Regions from separate parts of the Serratia entomophila genome, predicted to be linked through region 1. Evidence: predicted binding sites of a transcription regulator. Region 1 holds the regulator's gene; the other holds the start of a gene.
What was found. Region 1 encodes PhoB, which activates phosphate uptake and scavenging genes when phosphate is short. Its sites were predicted from a motif close to CTGTCATAAAACTGNCNNAT; they were not measured.
Positions count from the first base shown of each region.

Region 2: the regulator PhoB is predicted to act here: its motif matches at 1,887-1,906, upstream of pstS (phosphate ABC transporter substrate-binding protein PstS).

Region 1 covers NZ_CP082787.1:991,638-995,483, forward strand. Annotated here, with positions in the region: gene sbcC (exonuclease subunit SbcC) at 1-625, opposite strand, end outside; gene sbcD (exonuclease subunit SbcD) at 622-1,848, opposite strand; gene phoB (phosphate response regulator transcription factor PhoB) at 2,050-2,739, shown strand; gene phoR (phosphate regulon sensor histidine kinase PhoR) at 2,764-3,846, shown strand, end outside.
Region 2 covers NZ_CP082787.1:4,835,297-4,839,142, reverse strand. Annotated here, with positions in the region: gene glmS (glutamine--fructose-6-phosphate transaminase (isomerizing)) at 1-1,646, shown strand, start outside; gene pstS (phosphate ABC transporter substrate-binding protein PstS) at 1,982-3,022, shown strand; gene pstC (phosphate ABC transporter permease PstC) at 3,114-3,846, shown strand, end outside.

The sequences.
Region 1 (3,846 bases):
TGCCGCTGGCGCGCTGGTGCAATGCGTCCAGATCGGCCTTGGCCTGTTTGTGTTGTTCGAACACCTGCTCCGACAGGCGGCCGTATATCTCGGTGCCGGTCAGTTCTTCCAGCAGTTCGGCGCGATCGTTGGCGTCGGCGTTGAGAAAGGCGGCGAACTGCCCCTGCGACAGCATCATCGATTTGGTGAAGCGGCCGAAATCCAGCCCGGTGATGGCGGCGGTCAGCTCCAGTTTATCGCGCACTTTGTCCGCCAGGATCTTGCCGTCTTCCCGCAGCGCCAGCTCGACCTTCGGCGCCTGCAGGTTGCCGTCCGGGGCGTTTTTGGCCCGGCGCTGGCTCCAGAAGGCGCGGTAACCGACGCCTTTCACCTCAAATTCGACTTCCGCCAGCGATTCTGCGGTGTGGCGGGTCATCAGCTCGTTCTGGCTCGGCGTGACGTTGAGGCGCGGCGTCTGGTGATACAGCGCCAGGCAGATGGCGTCGAGCAGCGTGGTTTTACCGGCGCCGGTCGGCCCGGTGATGGCGAACAGCCCGTTGCTGGCGAAAGGCTCGGCGGTGAAATCTATCTTCCATTCGCCCTGCAACGAGTTGAGGTTTTTTAACCGCAGGCTGAGGATTTTCATTGGTCCGCCTCCTGCTGCTGTACCCTCTCGACCACCTGATGGAACATCTGGCGCATCCGCTGCCGGCGCGCTTCGGCCATTTCCGGTTCTTGCGCCAGCCGCCGCTCGAACACTTCGTTGACGCTCAGCTCATTGAGCGTTTCTTTGTCCTGCTGTTCGATCGCCTGTCGGCGCTGTTCTTTGCTGCGCCGCAGCAGCACCACTTCCACCGGCAGCTCATCCGCCAGCAGCTGGATGCGGCGCTGGATGTCGCTGAGGTAATCCTGCGTCGCCACTTCGATATCCAGCCACACCGGCAATTCTCCCTGATAATCGGCGAACTGCCGCAGTTGCTGCTCTATCTGCGGCAAATCGCCCTTGATCAGCTGCATTGGTTGGAAGTTTGGGATCTCCAGCGGCGTTACCTGCTGCAGGGCACCGGCGCTGAAGTCGACCATAAACACGCTTTTGGCCTTGCCCAGTTCGTCGAAGCTGAGCGGGATAGGCGAGCCGCTGTAGCGAATATGCTCTGACTTGGCCACGTTCTGCGCACGGTGGATATGGCCCAGCGCGATGTAATCGGCGGGGGGAAACGCCTGAGCCGGGAACGCGTCAAGCGTGCCGATGTAGATATCGCGCACCGAGTCGGAGGCGGTGACGCCCACGGTGGTCAGATGCCCGGTGGCGACGATCGGCAGCGGCAGCCCCAGTTGGTCGCGCCGGGCGCAGGCCGCCTGATACAGCGTCTGATAGTGTTCGGCGATCGCTTCCTGCAGCGCCTGCTGCTTCTGCGCGCCGGATTCGCCGGCGCGGCTGGTGAGCAGATCGCGCGGCCGCAGAAAGGGGATGGCGCACAGCACCGCGCCCGGCTGGCCGTCGCGCTGGTTCAGCACCAGGATTTGCCGTTCAATGTCGCTTTGGGCATTGGCGATGACGGTGGTATTCAGGCAGGAAAGCAGTTCGCGCGACTCGTTCAACGTCGCCACGGAATCGTGGTTGCCGCCCAGCACCACCAGCTGGCAGCCGGTACGTTGCAGCTCCACCACGAAACGGTTATACAGCTCGCGGGCATAGCTGGGTGGGGAGCCGGTATCGAACAGATCCCCGGCGACGATCAGCGCATCCACCTGCTGTTGCTCGATCTGTTCGATCAGCCAGCGCAAAAAAGCCTGATGCTCGGCGGCGCGGCTTTTGGTGAAAAAGTACTGGCCAAGATGCCAGTCAGAGGTGTGGATCAGGCGCATGACACTCCCGGGGCGAAAAGGTAATGGCGGGGATTATAAAGGGAATATGATGTTTCTGCGTCCTTTGAAATAGTCGCTATGCTTACTGCCTGTAACAACCGGTTTTTTTCATGGCTATTTATTTCATAAATCTGTCACAAAACTGACGCATAATGGCGCCCGCAATCAACTGTGATCGCTAACACATTGGCAGGATTGACGATGGCAAGACGCATACTGGTGGTGGAAGACGAAGCGCCGATCCGTGAGATGGTGTGCTTTGTGTTGGAACAGAATGGTTACCAACCGTTGGAAGCCGAGGATTATGACAGCGCCGTGACGCGCCTGTCTGAGCCGTTCCCTGATTTGGTGTTGCTCGACTGGATGTTGCCCGGAGGTTCCGGCATTCAGTTTATCAAACATATGAAACGTGAAGCGCTGACCCGCGATATACCGGTGATGATGCTGACCGCACGCGGCGAAGAAGAAGATCGGGTGCGCGGGCTGGAAGTGGGGGCGGATGATTATATCACCAAGCCGTTTTCCCCCAAGGAGCTGGTAGCGCGCATCAAGGCGGTCATGCGCCGCATATCCCCGATGGCGGTGGAAGAAGTGATTGAAATGCAAGGGCTGAGTCTGGATCCTTCCTCCCACCGCGTGATGGCCAACGATCAGGCGCTGGAGATGGGGCCGACCGAATTCAAGCTGCTGCACTTCTTTATGACCCATCCGGAGCGTGTTTATAGCCGCGAACAGTTGCTTAATCACGTTTGGGGCACTAACGTTTATGTGGAAGACCGTACCGTTGACGTGCATATCCGTCGGCTCCGCAAGGCGTTAGAGACCAGTGGTCATGACAAAATGGTTCAAACCGTTCGGGGCACCGGCTACCGGTTCTCAACGCGCTACTGATCGCGCCGCGCTGGAGAATACGCCGTGTTAGAACGTCTGTCGTGGAAGAGGCTGGCTCTGGAGCTGGCTCTTTTTTGTTTGCCTGCTTTGCTGCTGGGGCTGATTTTCGGTTATCTGCCCTGGTTCCTGCTGGCGTCCGCTTTGGCGGCGCTGGTGTGGAATTTTTACAATCAACTCAAACTTTCCCACTGGCTGTGGATCGACCGCAGCATGACGCCGCCCCCCGGGCGCTGGAGCTGGGAGCCGCTGTTCTACGGGCTGTACCAGATGCAGCAGCGCAACCGCCGCCGCCGCCGCGAGCTGGCGTTGTTGATCAAGCGCTTTCGCAGCGGGGCCGAGTCGCTGCCCGATGCGGTGGTGATGACCACCGTCGAAGGCAATATCTTCTGGTGCAACGGGCTGGCGCAGCATTTGCTGGGCTTCCGCTGGCCGGAAGATAACGGCCAACACATTCTCAACCTGCTGCGTTACCCGGAGTTCAGCCACTATCTGCAACAGCAGGAGTTTTCACGCCCGCTGACGCTGCAGCTGAACAACGAACACTACGTCGAATTCCGCGTGATGCCCTATTCCGAAGGCCAACTGCTGATGGTGGCGCGCGACGTGACGCAGATGCGTCAGCTGGAAGGCGCGCGGCGCAACTTCTTCGCCAACGTCAGCCACGAGCTGCGCACGCCGTTGACGGTGCTGCAGGGCTATCTGGAAATGATGAGCGACGAAGAGCTGGACGGTTCGCTGCGCGGCAAGGCGCTGGGCACCATGCAGGAGCAGACCCGGCGCATGGACGGGCTGGTCAAACAGTTGCTGACGCTGTCGCGTATTGAGGCGGCGCCCAACGTGGACATGAACGAACGGGTGGATATCCCGCTGATGCTGCGGGTGTTGCAGCGCGAGGCGCAGTCGCTGAGCGGCGGCAATCATGAGATAAGCTTCCGGGTGAACGAGCAGCTTAAGGTGTTCGGCAATGAAGACCAGTTGCGCAGCGCGGTGTCGAACCTGGTGTATAACGCGGTCAATCACACGCCGAAGGGCACCAATATCGAAGTGAGCTGGCAACAGACGCCGCACGGCGCGCAGTTCCAGGTCAGCGATAACGGGCCGGGCATC
Region 2 (3,846 bases), 1.2 Mb from region 1:
ATGAACTGCACGGCGGCACCGGTATCGCCCATACCCGCTGGGCGACCCACGGCGAACCGACCGAAGCGAATGCGCACCCGCATGTTTCTGATTACATTACCGTGGTGCATAACGGCATCATCGAAAACCACGAGCCGCTGCGCGAGCTGTTGATCGAGCGCGGTTACCGTTTCAGCTCGGAAACCGACACCGAAGTGATTGCTCACCTGGTGCACTGGGAGCAAAAGCAGGGCGGCACGCTGTTGGAAGTGGTTCAGCGGGTGATCCCGCAGCTGCGCGGCGCCTACGGCACCGTGGTGATGGACAGCCGCGATCCCAACGTGCTGGTGGCTGCGCGTTCCGGCAGCCCGCTGGTGATTGGCCGCGGCGTCGGTGAAAACTTTATCGCCTCCGATCAGCTGGCGCTGCTGCCGGTGACCCGTCGCTTTATCTTCCTGGAAGAAGGCGACGTGGTGGAAGTGACCCGCCGTTCCGTCAGCATCTTCGATAAGCAGGGCACCCCGGTTGAGCGCCCTGAGATCGAATCTCAGGTGCAATACGACGCCGGCGACAAGGGCGCATATCGCCACTACATGCAAAAAGAGATCTACGAGCAGCCGCTGGCGCTGAAAAACACCCTGGAAGGGCGTTTCAGCCATGGCCAAATCAACCTGAGCGAGCTGGGCCCGCGTGCCGACGAACTGCTGGCGAAGGTACAGCACGTGCAGATTATCGCCTGCGGCACCTCTTATCACTCCGGCATGGTGGCGCGCTACTGGTTCGAAGCGCTGGCCGGTGTGCCTTGCGACGTCGAAATCGCCTCCGAATTCCGCTACCGCAAATCGGCGGTGCGCCCGGGCAGCCTGATCATCACGCTGTCTCAGTCTGGCGAAACCGCCGATACCCTGGCGGCGCTGCGCCTGTCCAAAGAGCTGGGCTACCTGGGGTCGCTGGCGGTGTGCAACGTTGCCGGTTCTTCGCTGGTGCGTGAATCCGATTTGGCGCTGATGACCAAGGCCGGCACCGAAATCGGCGTAGCCTCCACCAAGGCGTTCACCACCCAGCTGGCGGTATTGCTGATGCTGGTGGCGCGGTTGGGCCGCCTGAAGGGCATGGCGGAAAGCGTAGAGCACGATATCGTGCACGCGCTGCAGGCATTGCCGGCGCGCATCGAGCAGATGCTGTCGATGGACAAAAACATCGAAGCGCTGGCGGAAGGTTTCTCCGACAAGCATCACGCGCTGTTCCTCGGCCGCGGCGATCAGTACCCAATCGCCATGGAAGGGGCGCTGAAGCTGAAAGAGATCTCCTACATTCACGCCGAAGCCTATGCGGCGGGCGAGCTGAAACACGGCCCGCTGGCGCTGATCGATGCCGATATGCCGGTGATCGTGGTGGCGCCGAACAACGAACTGCTGGAGAAGCTGAAGTCGAATATTGAAGAGGTGCGCGCGCGCGGCGGCCAGCTGTACGTGTTCGCCGATCAGGACGCCGGTTTCGTCAGCAGCGAAGGCATGACCATCATCCCATTGCCGCACGTTGAAGAGATCGTGGCCCCTATCTTCTATACCGTGCCGTTGCAGCTGCTGTCTTACCACGTGGCGCTGATCAAAGGCACCGACGTTGACCAGCCGCGCAACCTGGCGAAGTCTGTCACCGTAGAGTAATTTCTTTCAGGCATCATCGAAAAGCCGGCCGCTGCGCCGGCTTTTTTCATGGCGGTAACAACAACGACGCTGAAGCGGCATTTTGGATAAAAGTTGTCATATTCAAGCGGATAGGCAGGGTGAAAACGGTTTTTTTATTGATTAATAATTGAGGTGTTTTGTATTTAAAGTGCTGATTTCTATAGTGAGTTAACCTGGCCTGGTTGAGTGTAATATAACTGTCATATTGCGTACATTTTTCTGTCACCAAACTGTCCTATTTTCCCTCCTGCAGCAATACTTACTCTGATTAAAACGACTCAAAGTCGATTTTAAATATCCCATTAGGAGGGATTATGAAACTGATGCGTACCACCGTCGCCAGTATTGTGGCAGCGACTTTCTCCCTGACCGCCGTGTCCGCGTTCGCTGCTGCCAGCCTGACCGGTGCAGGTGCGACATTCCCCGCTCCGGTTTACGCCAAGTGGGCAGATTCTTATCAGAAAGAAACCGGCAACAAAGTTAACTATCAGGGGATCGGCTCCTCTGGCGGCGTGAAGCAGATCGTTGCCAACACCGTTGACTTTGGCGCCTCCGATGCCCCGCTGTCTGACGACAAGCTGGCGGCTGACGGCCTGTTCCAATTCCCGACCGTGATCGGCGGCGTGGTGCTGGCGGTCAATATTCCTGGCATCAAATCCGGCGAACTGACCCTGGACGGTAAAACCCTGGGCGATATCTACCTGGGCAACGTGAAGAAGTGGAATGACCCGGCGATCGCCAAGCTGAACCCGGGCGTGAAGCTGCCGGATCAAAACATCGCCGTGGTGCGCCGCGCTGACGGTTCGGGCACCTCGTTCGTGTTCACCAGCTACCTGACCAAAGCCAACGCGCAGTGGAAAGAGAAAATCGGCGCCGGCTCCACCGTTAACTGGCCAACCGGCCTGGGCGGCAAGGGCAACGACGGCATCGCCGCCTTCGTACAGCGTCTGCCGGGCTCCATCGGCTACGTTGAGTACGCCTACGCCAAGCAGAACAACCTGGCCTACACCAAGCTTATCTCCGCAGACGGCAAGCCGGTGAGCCCGACCGAAGAGAGCTTCAGCAACGCCGCCAAAGGCGTGGACTGGAGCAAGACCTTCGCTCAGGACCTGACCAACCAGAAAGGTGAGAACGCGTGGCCTATCACCTCCACCACTTTCATCCTGGTGCACAAAGAGCAGAAGAACCCTGCTCAGGGCGCCGAAGTGCTGAAGTTCTTCGACTGGGCGTACAAAACCGGCGCCAAACAGGCTAACGACCTGGATTACGCTTCCCTGCCGAACGAAGTGGTTGAGCAGGTGCGCGCAGCATGGAAAACCAACGTAAAAGACAGTTCCGGTAAAGCGCTGTACTAACAACGCAGGGGCGCGGGACTCACCGCGCCCCACTCAGTTTTTCTGGGCCCAACCCATTTGGGTCTGCCAGGGTTCAAACAGAGAGTAATCTATGGCTGAGTACAAGCCGACCATTAAAGCACCAGGTAAAAATGGTGACCTCATCTTCAGCGCGCTGGTTCGACTGGCTGCGTTGATTACCCTATTGTTGCTGGGCGGCATTATTGTTTCGCTGATCTTCGCCTCCTGGCCAAGCATGCAAAAATTCGGCTTCGCCTTCCTGTGGACCAAAGAGTGGGATGCGCCGGCCGAGCAGTTCGGTGCGCTGGTGCCTATCTACGGCACCGTGGTTACCTCGCTGATTGCGCTGATTATCGCCGTGCCGGTGAGCTTCGGCATCGCGCTGTTCCTGACCGAACTGGCGCCAAACTGGCTGAAGCGCCCGCTGGGCATCGCCATTGAGCTGCTGGCGGCGATCCCGAGCATCGTTTACGGCATGTGGGGCCTGTTCGTGTTCGCCCCGCTGTTCGCCGAGTATTTCCAGACGCCGGTCGGCGAGGTGCTGTCCGGCATCCCGATCGTCGGTGAGCTGTTCTCCGGCCCGGCTTTCGGCATCGGCATTCTGGCCGCCGGGGTGATCCTGGCCATTATGATCATTCCTTACATCGCCGCGGTGATGCGCGACGTGTTCGAACAGACCCCGGTGATGATGAAAGAGTCGGCCTACGGTATCGGCTGCACCACCTGGGAAGTTATCTGGCGCATCGTGCTGCCCTTTACCAAGAACGGCGTGATAGGCGGCGTGATGCTGGGCCTGGGGCGCGCGCTGGGGGAAACCATGGCGG